3 regions of the Kitasatospora sp. NPDC048296 genome follow, and region 1 is predicted to be linked to each of the others. Evidence: riboswitches for the same ligand, from Rfam matches in the RefSeq annotation. Region 1 holds a riboswitch; each other region holds the start of a gene.
What was found. Region 1 has a riboswitch for cyclic di-AMP ahead of ACGF12_RS02660 (hypothetical protein). Riboswitches for the same ligand answer to the same signal wherever they lie in the genome.

Region 1 (7,091 bases):
TGGCCCGCGACGGCGCGGGCGGCCGCAGCGCGAGGAAACGGTGAGCGGCGATGGAGCGCAGGCAGGGCAGGCGTACGGGGCTTCGGGGCGGATCCGGCGGTGCGGCCCGCAGGTCCGACCGGGCCGCCGGGTTCACGGCGGTCATGGCGGCGGGTTGCGCGCTCGCGGTGCTGACCGCCGGACCGTCCTGGGCCCTGTGGCCCGGTCCCCGGCCCGATCCCCGGTCCGCGCCCCGGACGGACCTACGGGCCGCGCCGCTGAGCCCGGCCACCGTGCCGTCCGACTCCGACCTGGAGGTGGTCCGGCTCGACCCGGAGGCCGCCCCGCCCGGCGGCACCACCACGATCCACGCCTTCGTCGCGAACCGCGGCCCGGACCCCACGGCCTCGCCGTTCACCGTGATCGTCACCCTGCCGGACGGCGTGACACCGGAAGGCCCGTACTTCCCCGCGAACTGCGAGGAGCTGGGGGGCGGCCAGCGGGTGCGATGCGTCTTCGAGCCCGGGCTGAAGGAGCGGCGCAGCGCGACCGCGCTCGTCCCGGTGCGGCTCTCCCCCGGCCTGCCGACGGGCACGCTGACCGGCGGGTCGGTCGCGGTGCACAGTCCGGACGACCGGGACGAACGCAACAACCGGCAGCCGTTCGACCTCACAGTGGTCGAGACGGCTGCCGGTTCCTGAGAGCGGCTAGTTCCGGGGGTACGTGCGCCACGTACGCCGCGCACGGCGTGCGATTAACTGCAGATGCGATCAGCGGTAGACGCGCACGTAGTCGGCGGAGAAGGTGATCGGCGTGTTGCCCTGCGGCGCGGGGTGGTACTTGCCCGCGCACACCGAGAGGTTGAGGATCAGGTACGCCGACCAGTTGGCGCCGACGCCCTTGCCGTCCGAGAACACCTTGACGCCGTTGACGTACCAGTCGACCGAGTTGGCGCCGTAGTAGGTGCCGATGGTCACCCACTGGTCCTTCGCGATGGCGTTCGCGTCGGTGTAGTAGTCGGAGTTGCCGGGGTTGACGTGGTTGGTCAGCTCCAGCAGGTTCGGGTTGTCGGGGTGGTACTCGAAGGAATCGACCTCCCCGTTTCCGTTCTTCCACGTCCACAGGGCCGGCCAGGCACCGGTGCCGGAAGGCAGCTTGACCCGGGTCTCGGCATAGTCACCGGTCTTGACCTGGAAGCCCTCGGCGGAGCCCTCGGTGGTCAGGAAGCCGGTGTTCCAGGACTGCTGGCCGTTCTCCAGCGTGGGCCCGCCGGGGGTGGCGGTGAAGGTGGCGACTCCGTTCGCGACGGTGACGTCGTTCTTGTTCAGCCAGTCGAGCTTGTTGTCGTCCGGGTTGTGGTTGCCGTACTTGTACGAGGTGCTCTTGTCGCCGACCCAGCGCTGACCCCAGTTGATCGGGCCGTTGAACTCGTCGGACCAGGTCAGCGACTTGCCGGCGATCGGGGAGGACGGCGCCGGGGTGCTCGGGCTCGCGGTGGCGCTCAGGGTACCGGTCGGCGACGGCGCGGTGGTCGGGGAGGAGGTGGTCGTCGGGGACGGGGTGGTCGTCGGCGACGGGGTGGTCGTCGGGGACGGGGTGGTCGTCGGCGACGGAGTGGCGGTCGGGGCCGGCTTCGCACTGAGGGTGGCGGTCGGGGCCGGCTTCGCACTGAGGGTGGCCGTCGGGGCCGGCTTCGCACTGAGGGTGGCCGTCGGGGCCGGGGCCGGCGTCGACGTACCGGCGGCGGAGACCACCAGCTGCTGCGAGGGCAGGTTGTGCCAGGTGTTGCCGAAGTCCTGCCAGAAGCCGAACTGGGTGTACGTCCCGGCGGACAGGGTGCGCGCGCCGCTGGTGAAGTTGACCCCGCTCGGGCAGATCTGCAGGTTGGTGGCGTTGCCGGGGAAGTCGAGGTTGGTGCCGCGGGCGTCGCGCACACCGACGCCGACGGTCTTGGCGACGAAGCAGGAGGAGGAGTGCAGGCCGAGCGAGGCGGTGGTGGCCTTGCCCGCGACCATGGTGGCGGGGGTGAGCCGGTCCTGGGTGACGGTCGGGCCGGTGGCAGCCTGAGCACCGGAGACGGACGGCAGTCCGAGCAGGCCGGCACCGCTGACGGCGAGCGCCCCGGTGGCGGCGAGGGCCGCGTTGCGGCCGCGGTGGGACGGACGGGCGTGGCGCGGCGCGCGGCGGCGGCGGGCAGGCTGGTGCATGGGAGTCCTCTGCGACGCCTGCGAGGTGAGCTGTCGGATTCGGGCTGCAGTTGCCCGGCCGCCTGTGGAGCGGCTTCACCCCTAGCCGCGGCCCGCGCGCGAGAACGCACGGGCCGGGCGCTGACCTTGGTTCCCCCGCTCCCGTCCGCTGTGGTGCTCGGTTACCCGCCGGCGGGTGGACAGGACTCGGCGTCCCGGCGGCGGGGTCCGCAAGGGCGGACGACCGTTGCAGGCTAGGCAGGCCGTCCCTGAACGGACAACTCCGTCGGGCCGGTTGTCGCACAGCTCACAGTGGTGTCGATCAACGACGGTGTGTGGTGGCCGAGTTGATCAAAAGCGCCGGTCAGACACGGCGATCGAGCACGGCGATCGAGCGCGCCGAACAAGCACGGCGATCAGCCGGAGCAGAGCTCGCCGCTGCCGAAACGGGTGCGGCGGGCGACGCCCACGTGCCGGTCACACACCGCGACGGGTGGCGCGGTGGCGGACAGTGCCGTGGCGCGGGGCCGCCCAAGTCGGCCGGGTCGGATAAATTGGAGCCCTGACGTTTTCCGCCGTGCACAAGTACCCGAGCCCGATCCGCACGACCCGTACAACCTGCACCGCCTGTACGACCTGCACGCCCCGCACGGTCCGCCCCACACTCTCGAAAAGAGGTCCCGCCCCGCCATGACCGCGTCCCTGCCCGCCTTCGCCGGCCGTACCTACGTCTTCCGGGCCGACAACGGCGCGGCCTTCCGCAACACCTACTCGGCCGACGGCAAGCGGCTGCGCTGGGAGGGCCTCGGCGAGTCGGCGGGCCAGTGGGAGGACGTGCTGCTGCACGTCGCCGAGGTCGCGCCTGAGATCTACTTCGTCAGCTGGACGGAGCAGAGCGGGATCACCGTCAGCCACGTCATGGACCTCAACAAGCTGACCGTGCGGGCCTTCTGGACCTTCGAGGGCGAGGGCGGCCGGGTCGGGCAGCTGCACGCCGGGACGCTGGAGCGGGTGGCCTGAGCCAGGCTGAGCGTGAACTGAACCCCCGGAGCCGGCAGCTCCGGGGGTTCAATTTCAGGCTCAGGTTCTCGGTCCGTCCGGCGTCAGACGGCCTGGTTCGGCACCTTGAGGTGGTCGGACAGCCACTCCAGCGAGGACGGCAGCAACGCGCTCCAGGTCTCGAAGTTGTGACCGCCGTTCTCCAGCATGCTGTAGGAGACCTTCATTGGGCTGTGCGCCGCGTCGATGAAGGCCTCGGTGTCCTGCCGGTAGTTCCCGTCGCCCTTCTTGGTACCGGCCAGCAGCACGGAGACCTTCGGCTGGGGCATGTTCTTCAGCCGCCACATCAGGTTGGCCTCGTCGCGGCGCTGCTTGCTGCCGCCGAAGAGGTCGCCGGTGGTCGGGTCGTCGGCGGCGTCGTAGTAGGCCGACAGGGCGACGGCGGTCGGGAAGATATCCGGGTGGCGCATGGCCAGCTTGAGCGCGCAGTAGCCACCGGTCGAGTTGCCCATGAAGGCCCACGCCTGCGGGTCGGCCGAGACCCGGAAGCTCGCCTGGATCGCCGAGGGGACGTCCTTGCTGAAGTAGGTGTCGGACTGGGCACCGTTCGGGATGTCCTCGCACTCGGTGTCCTGCGGCAGGGCGGGCGAGGGGCGCATCAGGACCATGACCGTCGGCTGCATCCGGCCCTCCTGCAGCAGCTTGAGCGCGGCACCCGGGTAGTTGAACCGGGTGATCAGGTTCTCGGCGATCCCGGGGAAACCGGTGCTGACGATCACGGCCGGGAACTGCTTCTGCGCGTACTCGGGCTGGAAGTACTGGGGCGGCAGGTAGACGTAGCCCTCGGTGGACAGCTTGCTGGCCTTGCCGTCGATCCGGACCTTGCGGATCTCACCGGACTGACTGGGCTCGCGGCCCAGCGCTCCCCCGCCCTGCACCGAGGCGTGGCCGATGGTCTCGACCATGAGACGGCCGGCGGCGTCCGCCTTGTTGTGGATCACCACCGGGCCGGTGCTGCCGGTGCCCAGCAGGTCGTCCCAGCTGCTGTAGAAGGCGAAGTAGTTGTTCGCCACCAGACCGAGCGCGGCGAGCACGGTGAACTGGGTGGCGAGCAGCGCTCCGATCCGGCCGAAAACCGCCTGCCAGGACTTCTTGGCGAGTCTGGGCCACAGCCAGACCGTGCCGGCCATCATCACGACGGCGATCAATATGGCCAGCGCCAGCACCTTGTGGCTCGTCAGACCCATGTCCTACTTGCTCCCACGCCTCGAACTCCCCGCCCCCTCCGTTCAGGACATCCGAGGAGGTCACCCCGGTTCCCCCGCCGGGGTGCGCGATCACCAACCCTAGCGGGAGCTGGGAGAAAGCTGACCGCTGCCCGACAGTCAGCGGGGAGCGGGCGGGGAGTCTGCTGGGAACACCGACGGGGAACAGATGACAGCGTTCAGATTTCAGATAACAGATGACAGATGACAGATTTCGAAATCTGTCATCTGAGCGCTGAACGCTGAACCCCGTCGGCCGCCGGCCGAGCCCCCGCTACTCCCCACCCACCCGCACCCAGAGCCCCAGCCCCGCCGTGAGCTCACGCATGCAGCGGGCGCCGAGCTCCTGCGGGGAGCCCGGGCCGGTCACAGGGGCGTCCGAGGAGGCCCACTGCTCCAGGGCCACCCGGATCGCCGCCGTCGCCGCAGCGGCGGCCAGTCGAAGCTCCAGCGGGTCGGTGTCGACCGGGCAGCGGTCGGCCAGAACCGTCCGCAGCCGCTCCTCCGAGCCCGCATGGACCCGCTGCCAGGTGCCGTCCAGCCTCGGGTCGCGCAGCAGGCTGCGGGTCCAGTGCATCGCCTCGACCGCCGCGTCGTCGGCCGGGGTCAGCGACGCGACCGCCGAGCGCTCCAGCGCCTCGTGCAGCGACAGGTCCGCCGCGCTCTCCGCCAGCAGGTCCACCCAGCGCTGCCCGCCGGCCGCGAGCAGCGGCGCGACGGCGTCCTCCTTGACCGAGAAGTAGCGGTAGAAGGTGCGCAGCGAGATGCCTGCGGCGAGGGCGATCTCCTCCGCGGTGGTCGCCTCGGCCCCCTGCTCGGCGAAGAGCGCGGCGGCGGTGCGGGCGATCTCCAGCCGGGTGGCTTCACGGCGGCGCTGGGTCAGGGAGGGGCGTCCGGTCACAAGGGCCAGCGTACGCAGTCGCCCCAGTTGATGACACATCGCGACGGAAAGTCACATCGAGACTTGTTGGCACGTCGTGCCACATAGGCGTACCGTGTCGCTTGAGGTCGAGAGACCACGAACGAACGGAGTACCACCATGGAGCGCTTCAGCGGACGGAACGTCCTGATCACCGGCGGCGGCTCTGGCATCGGCCAGGCGACCGTGCACCGGATCCTCGCCGAGGGCGGGAGGGTCGTCGCCGTCGACGTCAACGAGGACGGCCTGAAGAAGACCCTGGACCGCGCGACCGCCGACGGCACCGCGGACCGTCTGACCATCCAGGTCCTGGACATCTCGGACGAGGCCGCGGTCGTATCCGGCGTGGCCGAGGCGATCGCGGCGCTCGGCGGCGGCCTGGACGTGCTGGTCAACGCGGCCGGCATCCTCCGCTCCTCGCACACCCACAAGACCACCCTGGAGTTCTGGAACAAGCTCCTCGCGGTGAATCTGACCGGCACCTTCCTGATGACCCGCGAGGCGCTCCCCGCGCTGCTGGCGACCGGCAAGGGCGTGGTGGTCAACTTCAGCTCGACCTCCGCGAGCTTCGCCCACCCCTACATGGCCGCGTACGCCGCGACCAAGGGCGGCATCCAGTCCTTCACCCATGCGATCGCCTCGGAGTACTCGAAGCAGGGCCTGCGCGCGGTCTGCGTCGCGCCGGGCAGCATCGACAGCGGCATGACCAACAACCCCGGTCTGCCCGCCGACGCCGACTTCAGCCTGCTCGCCAAGCTCTCCCCCGCCATCGGCCAGGGCTTCGCGGGTCCGGAGACGGTGGCCGGCGTGATCGCCATGCTGGCCTCCGACGACGGCGCCTTCGTCACCGGCACCGAGCTGCGGATCGACGGCGGCACCCACATGTGACCCGCCGGTCCGGCGGACGACACGACGGGGCCTGTGCCTTCCCCCGTACGGCACAGGCCCCGTCGCGCGTACGCCGGCCAGTCAGGCCGGCAGCTTCGCCGTCAGGCGGCTTCACCGTCAGCAGTTCGCGGCCGCCCCCGTCGGCCGGCGGTTCGCCGGGCTCCGCGAGCGGGGCGAAGTCGTGGCGGCGGTGGAGTGCGAGGGCGGGTTCGTCGCTTCGGAGCACGGCGAGGCGCAGCACCCGGCCAGGGCGTACGGCGGCCACCGCAGGGACGTGCGGCGCCTCCGTCAGTCTCCGTCAGCCGGTGCGGGCCGGGCCTGACCGCCGGGCGGCAGCGCGCCCTGCCGGGCGTCGCGGCGGGCGGCGAGGGCGTTGCCCACCGCGGCGACGGCGGACCCGACCAGCAGGAAGGCCACCGTCATCAGGAAGCACGCCCCCGCGACCCGGCGGTAGCCGCCGTGCCGGGCGGGGTCGAGGAAGGGGTACGGGTACCAGTCGACGGCGTGGCCGCGAGTCAGCACGTACACCAGGTAGACCAGCGGGAACGCCAGCCAGCTGAGCACCACCGTCGGGCGGATGCGCTGGACGGGCGGGTCGATCAGCCAGTCGGCGAGCACCACGAGCGGTATCGCACGGTGGACCACGTCGTCCACCCACGGGATCACCAGCACCGCGGGGTACTTCGCCAGCAGCGTGCCGTAGGCCAGGCCGGTGATCGCCAGGTAGAGCACCACCGCCCCGCGCACCGCGTCCGGCACGGGCCGACGGCCGGTCAGTCCGGCCCAGCCGCCGTAGCCCAGGACTGCCATCCCGGCGAGGTTGCCGAGGTTGGTGAAGTAGCTGAAGAAGTTCAC
Region 2 (7,091 bases), on a different contig from region 1:
GCGGCCGCCCCCCGCTCGGAGGCGGCCGGGGTGGTGCCGAGGTCCAGCCGGTCGGTGCCGCGGGTGGCGCGCCGCTCGGCGTCGTTGGCGTCCTGGACGAGCATCCGGGCCCGCTCGGCCGCGCCCAGGCTGTTGAGCAGCTTCTGGGCCTTGGCCAGCCGCTGCTGGATCTGCTGCTTGTTCTCGGCCAGCGAGCGCCGGGCCTGGTCCAGTTCCGCGAGCTTGCCCGCGGTCTCGGTGCGGCGCTGGTCGAGCGTGCGCTGACGGCTGACCAGCTCGTGCAGCGTCTCCCGCTGCCGCTCGGCGGCCTGCCCGAGGGTGCGGGCGCGGGCGAGGTAGGACTCGGGGTCACTGGAGAGCATCAGCTGGGCGGTCTGGGTCATCCCGCCGCCGCGGTACTGCGCCCCGGCCACGGTCGCGAGGTCCCCGCGTAGCTGGTTGAGCTGGTCCTGGCCGGCGGCGACCTCGCCCTGCAGGAGCGCGGTCTCGCTCTGGAGCCGCTTCTGCGCCTCCTGCGCGGCGTTGCACTTCTCGGACGCCCGCTCGGCCTCGTCGTACAGCTGCTCGACCTGCGCCTTGACGTCCCTGAGGTCGGGCGTGCCCGGTGCACCGGGAGCGGCCTGGGCGCTGCCGCCGGCCGTCACACTCAGGGCCGTGGTGGCGGCCGCGGTCAGCACCAGCGCACGGACGAGCAGTGGGGAACGACGGTGCACGGACATGGCGGCAGCGGCTCCAATCCTGCGGCGCGGCCCCGCGGCCGCGCCCCAACGGGCGGCCGTCGAGCGGGAGTCCGGTGGCAGACGTTAGCGAGTCCGGGCAAGCGAGTCCAAACCCCTCCCGACCCGAATATTTGACCACTAATCGGACATTCGCCCGAGCCGCCGGAAAAGCCGCAGGCCCGGCCCTCCGCAATGGAGGACCGGGCCCGAAACGGCCTGGGCGGAGATCAGACCCGCACGATGGAGGCCAGCGGCATGTTGGAGACCGCCTCGTAGCGGACCGAGGCGCCCGGCTTGGGCGCGTGCAGCACCTGGCCGTTGCCCGCGTAGATGCCGACATGGTGGGCGTCGCTGAAGAAGATCAGCAGGTCGCCGGGCTGGGCCTGGGAGATGTCCGAGCCGATCCGGGTGCCGGCGCCGGCCTGCTCCTGCGAGGTGCGCGGCAGCGACACGCCGACCTGGTTGAACGCCCAGACCATCAGGCCGGAGCAGTCGAAGGAGCCCGGGCCGGTGGCACCCCACACGTACGGGCTGCCGACCTTGCCCGCGGCGGCGGCCAGCGCGGCGGCACCGTGCGAGCTGCCGGGGGCGGCCGGCTTGGCAACCGGCGAGGAGGAGGTGGCGGAACCCGAGGAGCCCGAACCCGAGCTGATGTCGGTACGGCCGCTGTCGCGCGAGGCACGGTCGGCGGCGGCCTGCTGCTGGGCGGCGGCCTTCGCGGCGGCGTCGGCCTGGGCCTTGGCGTCGGCCGCGGCCTTCTCCTCGGCCTGACGGATCGCCTGACGCTCCTGCTCGGTCAGGGTGTTGAGCAGGTCCTGCGCGGCCTTCAGCTTGTTCTGGACCTCCTCCTTGGAGGTCTTCAGCTGCTGGGTGGTGGACTCCAGCTCGGCGAGCTTGCCCTGGGCCTCGGTGCGGTCCTGGTCGAGCTTGCGCTGCTCCTCCTGGAGCTGCTTCAGCTGGTTCTTCTGGGTGTCACCGGCCTGGTTGAGCGCACCGGCCTGGTTGAGGAAGTTGTCCGGGCTGGTGGAGAGCATCAGCTGGACGGTCGGGGATATGCCGCCGTTGCGGTACTGCTCCCCGGCGATCTCGGCGAGCCCGCCCTGCATGTCGGTCACCTGGGCCTGCTGCCGGGCCACCTGGTCCTGCAGGCCGGAGACCTGCTTCTCCAGGGCCTGCTGCTTCTCCTGGGCGGCGTTGTACTTCTCGGTCGCCTGCTCAGCCTGCTCGTTGAGCTGGTCGACCTGCTCCTTGACCTGGTCCTTGGTCGGCTGCGGGTCGGCGTGCGCGCCGGACTGCGCGGAGAGGGCAACGGCTGCCGCGGCGACACCGGTCAGGATCGAGACACGGGCGCGGCTGGCGGGCTTGGGACGACGATGGGACGCCACGAAGGCGGACTCCTTCTTCCTACGGCCGCCTACCGGGTGAGCTGACGGGTTCGGGCCGGAAGCATGCCCTACGACGCCTCACGGCCGTTCCACCGGCCGACCTGGCGCCGATTCACCCCGGAGGAACGTGGTTCCCCGGCTCCGCTCCGCAGCGCCCCCGACCACTGGGCTCCCCTGTCGGACAGTCGCTTCGACCTGCCCCGCTGTTTCGCGAACTCGACGGTAACCACCGCCGCCACCCAGGCTGGGTGATCGACAGTGCGGTGGTTCGGGGCACGACCCTAGTAACTGAACCGTGATCCGTTCAAATCCTTGTCAGAAAAAAGACGGAAGATTACCCGTGTTCTTTTGTGAAAATGACCGATGGTGATCGCCACCGCACGCAAAGCTGATCAGGTCTCACCGGCCGACCACGGAACAGACAAGCCCGAAGCGCCACCCCCGGCAGGAGGGTGGCGCGGATCACAGGGCCGGAACCCGGACTTTCGGGCGTGTCGGGGCGTCAGACCCGGCGGATCGTGTTGATCGGCATCGCGTCGGCCTTCATCACCTTCACCACGTCACCGGTGTGCGGCGCGTGGACCACCATGCCGTTGCCGATGTACATCCCGACGTGGTGCCGGTCGCTGCCGTAGATCACCAGGTCGCCCGGCTGGGCCTGGTCCAGCGAGGGCACCCGGGTGCCGACGTTGCCCTGCTCCTGCGAGGTGCGCGGCAGCGAGACGCCGGCCTGGGCGTACGACCAGACCATCAGGCCCGAGCAGTCGAAGGTGCTCGACCCGGTGGCGCCCCAGACGTACGGCGAGCCCTGCTTGCTCATCGCCTTGGCGACGGCCACGGCCGCGTAGCCGCTGGCCGGCGGCAGGCTGCTGAGGTCGACCCGGGCCGTGCCGCGCGAGGCGCGGTCGTCCTGCTGCTGCTGGGCCTTCAGCGCGGCGCGGTCGGCGGCACTGAGCGAGTTCAGCAGGTCCTGCGCGGCCTTCAGCTTCTGATTGACGTCCGACTTCGCCTGGTTCAGGTCCTTGGTGGTGGAGTCCAGCGAGGACAGAACGGCGGCGGCCTCGGCCTTCTCCTGGTCCAGCCGTCGCTGCTGGTCGAGCAGGCTCTTGAGCGCCTCGGTCTGGCTGGCGCTGGCCTGCTGGACGCTGGAGGCCTTCTCCAGGTAGCCGGACGGGTCGGAGGAGAGCATCAGCTGGACGGACGGGTCGATGCCGCCGGTGCGGTACTGGTCGCCCGCCACCTCGGCCAGGCCCGTCTGCAGCTGGGTCATCTGGTCCTGGCTGCGGGCCACCTGGTCCTGCAGCTGGTCGGCCTGCTTGCGGAGCTGGTCGGCCCGCTCCTTGGCGCCGTTGTACTTCTCCGCCGCCTGCTCCTGCTCCTGCTGGAGCTGGTCGATCTGCGCCTTGACGTCGTCCTTGCTCGGCTGCGGCGCCGCGTGCGCGCCCACCTGGGCGGAGAGGGCGACCGCGGTCGCAGCGGCAGCGGTGAGCACGGAGACCCGCGCGCGGCTCGGCTGCTTGGGACGGCGGTGGGAGGCCAAGGGACCGGCTCCTTCTTCCATCGGACTCACCTGATCGGATGAGATTCCGGAAAATAGGTTTGACGCCAGACCCTAGTGAAGATCTATCCGTTTTGCCACTCCCCGAAGGCGTGAACTCCGGCCCCCATGCTGACTTCACGGGATCCGCACACCCTCGCAAAACGGACACTGCCCGGACTTCACACCGTCCGACCCGAGGTCAGGGCCGGGCCAGCCGGTTCAGCAGCAGCACCGAGGCCACCGGGCGCGCGCCCGCCTTCCGCACGCCCTCCGCGACCTCCCGGTCGGTGGACACCACCACCACCGGACGGCCCTGCGGCTCGGCCCGCACCAGACGACGGATCAACTCGTCCGCGGTCTCCCCGGTCCGACTGAACCGTACCCGAACCCCGCGCGGTGGCGCCATGATCACCGGAACGTCCAGGTCCTGCCCGTCGAACACACAGGTGACCTCCGCCTGGGTGCGCTGCGCCAGCATCGCCAGCCCGCCCAGCAGCCGGATCCGCTGCTGCTCCAACGGCAGCGTCGGATAGCCGGTCTTGGTCACGTTGTAGCCGTCCACCACCAGGTGAACCTGCGGGATCGCCAGCAGCTGGTCCAGCAGCGCCGGATCGTCCTCGGCCAGGCCGCGCCGAGCCACGTCGTGCGGCGAGGCCGCCCCCGGCACCACCGCCTCCACCAGGTCCGCCGGGCGGATCTGGGAGACCGGCAGCGCCAACTCCCGCTGCAGCCCCTGCGCCGACTGCAGCACGGTGTCCAGCAGCAGCCGCAGCCGCATGTCCTCGACGCCGCGCCCCTCGCGGGCCGAACGGCGGCCCTGCTCGGCGGCGTTCTCCAGCTCGGACACCCGGTGCCGCAGCCGCCGCGCCTCGCTCTCGGCCGCGCTGCGCTCGGTCACGGCCTGCGCCTTCGCGGCCTCCAGCTCCCCGGTCACCCGCCGGGTCTCGGCCTGCGCCCGGCGGGTGTCGCTCTCCAGCGAGCGCACCTTCTTGCGCAGCGACTCGGCCTCCCGCCGGACGCCCTCGAACTCCGCGCGCTGCCGGTCCAGGTCGGTCCGCGCGGCCGCCCGCACCTCGGCCAGCTCGGCCTGCAGCTTCTCCACCAGCCGGGTGGCCTCCGCGGCCGCGTCCTCGGCGCCCGCCCGCTCGGCCTCCTCGCCGGCCTCGGCGACCAGCCGGCTCCAGCCGGCCGAACGCACCAGGTAGGCGGCGGCTGCGACGTCCATCGGATCGGCGGCGCTGGGAACGGTGCCCGACTCCAGCGCCTTCACCAGATCCGGCTGGCCCAGCCGCAGCCGCTCCGCTATCCGCACCCGGAAGGCCGGCTCGGACTCCAGCGCCGCCGCCAGCGCGGTGGCCGCGTACTTGGCGCGCCGCGCGGGGGTGAACTTGACGTACTGACGCAGGCTCTGCGGCAGCTCCGCGGGCGGCAGCCCGCCCAGCGCGTCCGAGGCCAGCCCGACCACCCGCCGGCGCACCCCCTCGGGCAGCGGCCGTTCGAGCTTCTCGACCGCAAGCTCCGAAGCGGCGTCGGCATCACCGGAGTCACCTGAGTCACCGGACTCCGCGGTCTCCGGGGCAGCGGCCGCCGGGAGGGGGGTCTCCGTGAGCGGGGTCTCCGACGGGACCGTCTCGGCGCCCGGCTCCGGTGCCGGCGCAGCGGGCTGAAGCCCCTGCGCTTCGGCGGGCTCCTTCGCTGCGTCCACCACGTCCTCGGCTCCGATCCTGGTCCAGCGGGTGCGGCCGCGGCCGCCCCTGTCGTCACGCTCCGTGCGTCTTGTCTGTATTGTCCCGTGCGGCGGGGATCAGCCCTACGCGGCGGGGGCCTCCGCGCCCTCGGCGCCCGGACGGGCCACCAGCTCGACCTGGTCCACCGCGTTGCACCAGCGGCAGCGCACCGACTCGATCGTCTCGCTGAGCACCTCGGTCTCCTCGACCTTGGATTCGCCGGCCAGGTCGAAGTGCAGGAACTCGGTCACCCGCGCGGTGCGGGTCACGTCGAAGCGGGTGAGGTTGCTGCACAGCGTGCAGCGCCAGCGCGTCTCGGCGGTCAGAGCGGGGACGGTCATCGGGGATCCTCTCGGCTGGTCCCTGGGTGGGCTAGGCGCTCCCCCCGGAGCCCCGGCGTCGGCGGCGGGAGGCGGGAATGCCCGCCCCCAGCCTATTGCCTGGGGCAACCGTCACGACCACCGGTTGCCGGAACAGTGAGGGCTAGTCCACCTGCCGTAAACCGCCGTGTCACCTGCGCCGTCCGGAGGGATGCTTGGCCGCATGGCGCTCGCGGCCCCCGACCACACCGACGCGCGGGACGGCCGCCCCGCGGTGACCGCCCGGGCGGTCACCTACGCCCTGATCGCGGTCAACACGCTGGTCTTCCTGCTCGGCCCCGCCGCCGGGCTCAACCCGCTGTACGGCCGGGGCCAGGCCCGGCTCTGTGCCGAGCAGAGGTACGAGCAGCGCTGGGGCGCCGTCCCGGTCGAACTGCTGACCGGACACCCGCTGACCGCCGAACAGCTCGCCGAGGCGCCCGACCCCGTCCCCGGCTGCCCGGCCGCCCCCACCCCGGGCAAGCACCCGGCGGTGTCCGCCCTCACCGGCCTCTTCCTGCACGCCGGCTGGCTGCACCTGCTGGGCAACCTGCTCTTCCTCTATGTCTTCGGTCCCACCGTCGAACGACGGCTCGGCCGGCCCAGGTTCCTCCTCTTCTACCTGGCGGCCGGCAGCCTGGCCGCGTACGGCTTCGCCCTCGCCGAGGCGCACTCGGCGGATGCCACCCGGGTCCTGATCGGCGCCTCCGGCGCGATCTCCGGAGTGCTCGGCGCCTATCTGCGCTTCCACCCGCGGGCTCGGGTGACCACCCTGGTCCCGCTGCTCCTCTTCCTTCCGCTGCGCTTCCCGGCCTGGCTGGTGCTCGGCCTCTGGTTCGCCCTGCAGTGGTGGTCGCTGCACTCGGCCGGGCCCGGGGTGGCCTACCTGGTCCACGTGATCGGCTTCTCGGCCGGCTTCCTCTACGCCTGCACCGTCGTCGGCCACCCCCCGAGACGCCCCCGCTGAGGCCCGATACGCTGGCGGCACCCCACAAAGGAGCCCGAACAGTGATCACCGCCATCGTCCTGATCAAGACCAGTGTCGACCGCATCCCGGAGATCGCCGAGGCCATCGCTGCCATCGAGGGCGTCAGCGAGGTGTACTCGGTGACCGGCGGCTACGACCTGGTGGCGATGGTCCGGGTGCGCCGCCACGACGACCTGGCCGAGGTCATCCCGGGCCGGCTCAACAAGGTCCCGGGTGTGGCCCACACCGAGACCCAGATCGCCTTCCGCACCTACTCCCAGCACGACCTGGAAGCGGCCTTCGCCCTCGGCCTGGACGAGTAGGGCTCAGCCCTCGCGACGCCCCCTGTCGATCTGCACAGTCGCCACACAACGGCCGCCCTCGTTGCGGTAGT
Region 3 (7,091 bases), on a different contig from region 1:
CGTTCGCTGGGTCTGCGCAGGGCCCGTGCCGCCACCCTGCTGATGCTCGCGCTGCCCGGCTCCGCCTACGTCTACCAGGGCGAGGAGCTCGGCCTGCCGGACGTCACCGACCTGCCGGACGAGGTCCGCCAGGACCCGTCCTTCTTCCGCCAGGCCGGCCAGGACGGCTACCGCGACGGCTGCCGCGTCCCGATCCCGTGGTCCGCCGCCGAGGCCCCGTACGGCTTCGGTCCGGTGGCGGGCGGGCCGTCCTGGCTGCCGCAGCCGGCCGAGTGGGCCGCACTCAGCGTCGAGGCGCAGACCGGCGACCCGACCTCCACCCTGGAGCTGTACCGCAGCGCGCTGGCCGTCCGCCGTGCGCAGCTCGACCTGGGAGCCGGTACCGAGGTCGAGTGGCTGGACGCCCCCGAGGGCGCCCTGGCCTTCCGCCGCGGCTCCTTCGTCTGCACCGTGAACACCACCGGCGAGCCCGTGCGGATAGCGGCGCCCGGTCGACTGCTGCTCGCCTCGACCGAACTCGTGGTGGACGGCGGCGAGACGGTGCTCGCTCCGGACAGCACCGGCTGGTGGGCGGTCTGACGTGGGTGCAATAGGCTCTGGGCCCGTGACTACGGCGCGACTCTCAGACATCGCGGCGCAGGCGGGGGTCAGCGAAGCCACCGTCTCCCGCGTGCTCAACGGCAAGGCGAACGTCTCCGCCGCGACCCGGCAGACCGTGCTGGCGGCGCTCGACGTGCTCGGCTACGAGCGGCCGACCCGGCTGCGCCAGCGCAGCGCCGGGCTGATCGGGCTGATCACGCCGGAGCTGAGCAACCCGATCTTCCCCGCGCTGGCGCAGGTGATCGAGCAGGTGCTCAGCCGGCACGGCTACACGCCGGTGCTGTGCACCCAGACGCCGGGCGGGTCCACCGAGGACGAACTGGTCGAGATGCTCGTCGACCGGGGTGTGGCGGGCATCGTCTTCGTCTCCGGGCTGCACGCCGACAGCACCGCCGACCACGACCGCTACGCCCGGCTGGCCGGGCGCGGGGTGCCGTTCGTGCTGATCAACGGCTACAGCGAGCGGATCGACGCGCCGTTCATCTCGCCGGACGACCGGGCCGCGATGTGGATGGCCGTCCAGCACCTGGCCGAACTCGGGCACGAGCGGATCGGGCTCGCGGTCGGGCAGCGGCGGTACGTGCCGGTGCTGCGCAAGATCGAGGGCTTCACGGCCGCGATGCGCGAGGTGCTCGGGCGCAGCCAGGAGGAGGCGGAGGAACTCGTCCACCACACGCTGTTCAGCGTGGAGGGCGGGCACGCGGCGGCCGGTGCGCTGCTCGACAAGGGCTGCACGGCGATCGTCTGCGGGAGCGACATGATGGCGCTCGGGGCGATCCGGGCGGTGCGGCAGCGCGGGCTGTCGGTGCCGCAGGACGTGTCGGTGGTCGGCTTCGACGACTCGCCGCTGATTGCCTTCACCGAGCCGCCGTTGACCACGATCCGCCAGCCGGTCGAGGCGATGGCCACGGCGGCGGTGGACGCGCTGCTGGAGGAGGTCGGCGGGAACGCCGCCCAGCGCGGGGAGTTCATGTTCCAGCCGGAGCTGGTGATGCGCGGGTCCACCGGGGCCTGCGCGCGCTGACCCCGGTACCGGATGGTGGTGCTCGACCGACGGGCCCCGGAGGGCGGTTGCTCTCCGGGGCCCGTCGGCGTGCGTCTGCTCGACCGTGCTGTCCGGTCAGCCCTCCTGGGTGGCCGGGCGGTCGGCGGTGAGCCGGTGGCCGTCGGCCGCGTCGCCGGTCCGGGTCTCGGTGCGGCGGCCGCGGGCCAGGTAGTCGCGCAGGATCAGTTCGACCGCGTCCTGCGGGCTCTTGGTGCCGGAGAGCAGCATCGCGTCTATCGCGAGGTTCGCGTCGAGGGTGACGGTGACCTGGGCCATGGTGATTCCTCCTCGGGTGCAGAGCAGCAGCATGCCCGTCGGGCCGGGGTTTCACCATGCGAATACGCCGGAACCCCCGGGGAGGAGCGACCAGGCTCTCCCCGGGGGTGGCGGGTGGTCAGCGTTCGGACGACGGCTGACAGATGTTGAAATCTGTTATCTGAAATCTGTTACCTGTCAGCTGTTCTCTGTTGTCCGTCAGCTGTGGGCCCGTGGGTTGTGGGCCTGTGGCCCGTGCGCCCGTGGGCCGTTGCTCAGACCCGGCCGGCGAAGTCCGGGGCCCAGTTGGCGATGGCCTGCTCGCGCACGCCCGAGCTCGGGTTGGCGGCCTCGACGTACTTGCCGCCGCCGATGTAGATCGCGACGTGGTACACGCCGGAGTTCTGGCCGTTGTTCGACCAGAACAGCAGGTCGCCCGGCTGCAGGCTGTCCAGCGAGACGTGGGTGCTGGCGGCGGCCTGGTCGGCGGCGACGCGCGGGATGTTGATGCCCGCGGCGCGCAGCGCGGCCTGGGTCAGGCCGGAGCAGTCCCAGCCGCCGTTGCCGGTGCCGCCGTAGACATAGGCCTGGCCGACCTTGGACTCGGCGAAGGACACCGCGGCGGCCATGCTGCCGGTGGCGGCCTGGGCGGCCGGCTTGGCAGCCGGCTTCGAGGCCGGCTTCGAGGCCTGGGTCAGGGCGGTCGGCTTGGCGTTCACGGCACCGCCGTTCGCGGCCTGGCCGGCCTTCTGGGAGCGGTTGAACCAGCCGAAGTCCGAGCCGGAGGTGGACGAGGAGGACTTGTCGGCCTGGGCCTTGACGCCGTCACCGAAGGTCAGGTGCTGGCCCGGGTAGATGGTGTTCGGGCCCTCGGTCAGGGTGGCGCGGTTGAGGTCGTACAGGTGCTGCCAGCCGCCCTGGACGTTGTTCTTCGCGGCGATCGAGGACAGCCAGTCGCCCTCGACGACGGTGTAGTCGGTGGACGACTGCGCCTGCTGCTGGGCGGGCGCGGCCGGCGCGGCGGGCTTCGCGGCCGGGGCCGGGGCCTGGTTCTGCGCGGGCTTGGCGGCAGGCTTGGCGGCCGTGCCGGCGGAGGTGTCGACGGCGGCCGGAGCGCCGCCCTTGGTCAGGCCGGCCTGGACCGAGCAGACGGGCCAGGCGCCGGGGCCCTGCGAGGCGAGGACCTTCTCGGCGATGGCGATCTGCTGGTCCTTGGTGGCCTGGTTGGCCTGCGGGGCGAACGCGGTACCGCCGAAGGCGGCCCAGGTGCTGGAGGTGAACTGCAGGCCGCCGTAGAAGCCGTTGCCGGTGTTGATGCTCCAGTTGCCGCTGCTCTCGCACTGGGCGACCTTGTCCCAGGTGGCGACGGGGGCGGCGTTGGCGGTGCCGGTGGTGAGGCACGGGACGGTGAGACCGACGCCCGCGACGCCGAGGGCGGCGATCACGCGACGGGTACGGCCGGACAGGCGGGTGCCGTTGGTGGGCAGCATGAAGACGCGGTCCTCTCCCACGCCTGCGAGGTGAGCTGTCGGATTCGGGCTGGAGTTGCCCGGCCGCGCTGTGGGCGCGGCTTCACCCCTAGCCCTGGACCGTTCCGAGGAGCGGCCCGGGGCGACTTACCTGTGGTTCCCCCGCTCCTGCCGTGATGCGTTTTCGCGCTGCCAGGACATCCGACGGCAGGACTCGGCGTCGCGGATGAACTGGGTTCGTGTGGTCACGAACGAGGAGCACGTTAAGCGGACTTAAGTTCAAACTGCAAATATCTGTGATGCGCATCACGGTTTAGCGGAAACTGCCAAATTGGACACGAATCATGATCGTAAATGATCGTTTTTTGGCAATGCCGCTGTGGATTCCCGCAATTGTCTCCGCTTCAGAAGTGAAGTGACGGAGCGTGGAAGCGCGCGGTGGTGCGCCGATCGCAACAGGGGAGTGGCCGTGAATCGAGCGCCGGAATGCACGCTCGGCATTTCCGCCCAAAAGCGACAAAACGGACATTATGCTCTATCTTCCGATATCGTCCATAACTCCCGCAATTCCCCCGCTCGGACAAGCTGCGGGCGAGCCGAAGACGGGGGGCGGGCGGAGGAGTGGCGGAAAAGGGCGAGCCGCGGGGCAGGCCGACGGCAAGCCGAAGGGCCCGGAACGCGGTCGTTCCGGGCCCTTCGGTACGCGGGAGGGTGCTACTGACTTCGGCGCTTCAAGGTGATGGCGGTGGGAGGTCGAGGGAGAGCCCGGTCCCGGCGAGGAAGCCATCGAGGACCTCGGGGCGGTACTGGAGCCGTTTGAGCCGGTTGCGGACGAGCGCGGCGAGTCGGTCCAGAGCGACGCTGGCGAGGTTCGCCAGGCTGCGCTTGACGTGGGCCCACAGGTACTCGACCGCGTTCAGCTCGGGCGCGTATGCGGGCAGGATGAACACCGTCAGCCAGTCCCGCGCGTTGATCAGGTCGCGCATGGCATGCGAGACGTGGGTGTTGAGCCGGTCCCACACCAGCATGATCGGCGCCTTGACCAGCTGGTGGATTCCGTCGATCAGACCGATGTAGTCGCGCTCGGACAAGCTGCGGCGCTCGCCCTTGCGTCCGGTATGGCGCCGCAGTCGGTGACACAGCCGGGTCCGCGAGCCCGGGCGCATCGCGATCAGCCCGGCGACCGAGACCCGTCCGGAGCCCCGGCCGCCCACCCTCACGACCGGGGTGATGCCACGGCGTCCCCACGTGCGTCCCTTGGGCGGCCTGCGGGTGAACCCGGCTTCGTCCTCGAAGCAGAGCCATCCGTCGCAGGCCGCCCGGGCGCTTTTACCTCCGCCCAGGTCACCTCCCTCCACGCGGACACCGCCTGCTCGTCGCGTTCCGCGGCCCGCCGCGCGGGGACCTGCGGGGTGAAGCCGAGTCGGTGCATCAGGCGGGTGGCCCCCGAGACGCTGTAAGTGACGTGGAACTTCCGCCCGATCAGCGTCGCCACCCGCGCGCCTGTCCACACCTGGTCCTCGTCCCAGCCGTGCACGGCCGGCCCCTGCTCGAGGTACTCGGCCAGCTTCGCCCGGCACCGCGCCGACAGCTTGCATCGCTGCCCGCCCGGTCCTCGTGAGGCCAGCGCCCCGGCCCCGCCCTCACGCCAGGCCTGGTGCCACTGATAGGCCGATTTCGCGGTCACCCGCAACCTGCGGGCAACCTCCTTCGGTGGGACGCCTTCGTCGAACAACGCAGCGGCCTCCAGCCGCACCGTCTCGCGGCGCTGACGTGCCCTCGCCGTCAGCCCGCCCCCATCCGCATAGCGCATACCAACGGCATAGCGCGCCAATGACTGCCAGTCAGCTACACAAACAGGCCAATCACCTTGAAGCGCCAAGGTCAGTAAAGGCGGTCGCGGGCGTCCGGCTAGGCCTCTACGGGCCCCTGGGCGGCCGCGTGGGCGCCGCGGGAGCCCTCCTCGGCCCCGGCGGCGGCTGCGGCCTCCGCCTCGGCCTGGGCCAGCTCCTCCGGCGTCGGCGTCGGCAGCGCGGCCAGGTAGGTGGAGGCGATCAGCTGGCCGACGGTCGGGTAGGCGCCCAGTGGCGCGGCCGACGGGCAGCCGGTCTCCTCGGCGGCCGTGGCGAGCAGCTCCGAGTCCGCCTCGGGCCCGATCACCAGCGGGGCCAGCGCCGGGCGCTGGGAGCCGGTCTCCTTGAGGTGGTTGACGGCGTCGGCCACCGAGCCGGGGACGTCGAGCGCCGCGGCGACGACCGGAACGGCCAGTCGGGCGGCCAGCAGCACGCCGGTGATGCCGGCCGCGGCGGCCGCGTCCTCGCCGCCGACGGTGGTCAGGACCACGCCGTCCGCGGCGGTCGCGATGGCGAACAGCCGGGCCCGGTCGGCCCGGGCCAGCCCGGCCTCGGACAGCCGCACGTGCACGGCCTCGGCCAACAGTGGGTGCGGGCCCAGTGTGTCGGTGACGGTCGCGCCGTACTCGGCGGCGAGGGCGTGAAGCCCGGTCAGGAAGTCGTGCGGCCCGGGCGCCAGCGGCACCACGACGGGCGCCGCCAGGCCTGCCTCGGCGGCCTCGGCCAGCAGCTCGGCGACGGTGCGGTCGTCCTCGCTCTCGCTCACGGCGCCGTCGGTCGGGAGGTAGCCGACCGCGGCCCGGACGCCGGCGTGCTCGCTGCGGACGATCGAGAGCAGTTCCTCGACGACCGAGCGGGACTCGGGCCCGGCGGTCGCGGGTACGGCGAGCACCAGGGCCGGCGAGCCGGTGCGGATCTCGGGGCGCTCGGGACGGCGGTGGCGCCCCCGCGCACGGGAGCCTGGAGTGCGGACGGGCAGTGGCGCGCCCGGGATGGCTGCGGTGCTCATGTCGGAGATCGTAGGACATCGGCCCGTCAGGCCTGCAGTCGGCTGCCGTACGGGTTTCGGGTGGTCGCGGTGCGAAGGTCGTGTCTCCGCCGTCGCGGTCCGGGCGGTTTGCCTACAATCCGGACATTCCTCGCCCAACCCCCGGGTGGACGCCCGTGGTTGCCCTGACGTGTCCCGTGGGGCGTCGCGTTGCACCCGTGGCACGTGAGATGTCTCACAGTCGAAGGGTGACCTGACGGAGGGTCACGGCGGTGCGACTCCCGGCATTCGAAGATCAACATTCAGCGGGGGGCCGCTCACGGCCGGTTATCGAATGCTCGTCGATTCAGTCGGCTATGTCCGTTTACGTACCGTCAGGAGAAGGGTCCGTGAAGAGTTCGAGGCCGCTGATAAAAGGCCTCGTGCACCTGCAATGTCCCGTGCTGATGCACGTGCACTGCGGCTATCATCGCGTCAAGTGAGGCGTTGTGCCGGACCGGTACGGGGCCGGTCCGTTCGTTCGACGGTGCCGGGGCGCCGCGCTGGACGACAACTCCGGAGCTCTTCGGGAGACTTCTATGCACGACTCGCAGGACACGCACAGCTCGAACCACACCTACAACGGGATGGCCGCCGCCGACCTCAAGGGGGTGGTCTGGCAGAAGAGCCGGCACAGCAACTCCCAGGGCAACTGCGTCGAGTTCGCGGCCCTGCCCGGCGGCGACGTGGCGATGCGCAACTCGCGCTTCCCGGACGGTCCGGCGCTCATCTACACCCGGGCCGAGATCGCCGCCCTGCTGCTGGGGGCCAAGGACGGGGAGTTCGACCACCTGGCGGTCTGACCGGTCGCCGCTTCACCATCGGGGGGCCGTCGTGGGTGC

Region 2: it holds a riboswitch for cyclic di-AMP, as region 1 does, so the genes downstream of both, ACGF12_RS18060 (NlpC/P60 family protein) here and ACGF12_RS02660 (hypothetical protein) in region 1, are expected to answer to the same signal.
Region 3: it holds a riboswitch for cyclic di-AMP, as region 1 does, so the genes downstream of both, ACGF12_RS12955 (transglycosylase family protein) here and ACGF12_RS02660 (hypothetical protein) in region 1, are expected to answer to the same signal.

Annotation. Positions count from the first base shown of each region.
Region 1 covers NZ_JBICZB010000002.1:199,064-206,154, reverse strand. The annotation lists gene ACGF12_RS02665 (hypothetical protein) at 51-680, shown strand; gene ACGF12_RS02660 (hypothetical protein) at 750-2,186, opposite strand; cyclic di-AMP (ydaO/yuaA leader) riboswitch at 2,189-2,352, opposite strand; gene ACGF12_RS02655 (MoaF N-terminal domain-containing protein) at 2,856-3,185, shown strand; gene ACGF12_RS02650 (alpha/beta hydrolase) at 3,269-4,411, opposite strand; gene ACGF12_RS02645 (TetR family transcriptional regulator) at 4,704-5,330, opposite strand; gene ACGF12_RS02640 (SDR family NAD(P)-dependent oxidoreductase) at 5,469-6,236, shown strand; gene ACGF12_RS02635 (Pr6Pr family membrane protein) at 6,525-7,091, opposite strand, start outside.
Region 2 covers NZ_JBICZB010000027.1:4,365-11,455, forward strand. The annotation lists gene ACGF12_RS18055 (NlpC/P60 family protein) at 1-719, opposite strand, end outside; gene ACGF12_RS18060 (NlpC/P60 family protein) at 947-2,104, opposite strand; cyclic di-AMP (ydaO/yuaA leader) riboswitch at 2,115-2,268, opposite strand; gene ACGF12_RS18065 (NlpC/P60 family protein) at 2,607-3,644, opposite strand; gene ACGF12_RS18070 (NYN domain-containing protein) at 3,844-5,352, opposite strand; gene ACGF12_RS18075 (hypothetical protein) at 5,455-5,712, opposite strand; gene ACGF12_RS18080 (rhomboid family intramembrane serine protease) at 5,915-6,697, shown strand; gene ACGF12_RS18085 (Lrp/AsnC ligand binding domain-containing protein) at 6,739-7,020, shown strand; gene ACGF12_RS18090 (aminotransferase class V-fold PLP-dependent enzyme) at 7,024-7,091, opposite strand, start outside.
Region 3 covers NZ_JBICZB010000016.1:106,958-114,048, forward strand. The annotation lists gene ACGF12_RS12940 (glycoside hydrolase family 13 protein) at 1-579, shown strand, start outside; gene ACGF12_RS12945 (LacI family DNA-binding transcriptional regulator) at 605-1,624, shown strand; gene ACGF12_RS12950 (hypothetical protein) at 1,721-1,921, opposite strand; gene ACGF12_RS12955 (transglycosylase family protein) at 2,176-3,411, opposite strand; cyclic di-AMP (ydaO/yuaA leader) riboswitch at 3,398-3,560, opposite strand; partial or broken gene ACGF12_RS12960 (transposase) at 4,101-4,610, opposite strand; gene ACGF12_RS12965 (winged helix-turn-helix domain-containing protein) at 4,586-5,182, opposite strand; gene ACGF12_RS12970 (hypothetical protein) at 5,281-6,231, opposite strand; gene ACGF12_RS12975 (DUF397 domain-containing protein) at 6,789-7,052, shown strand.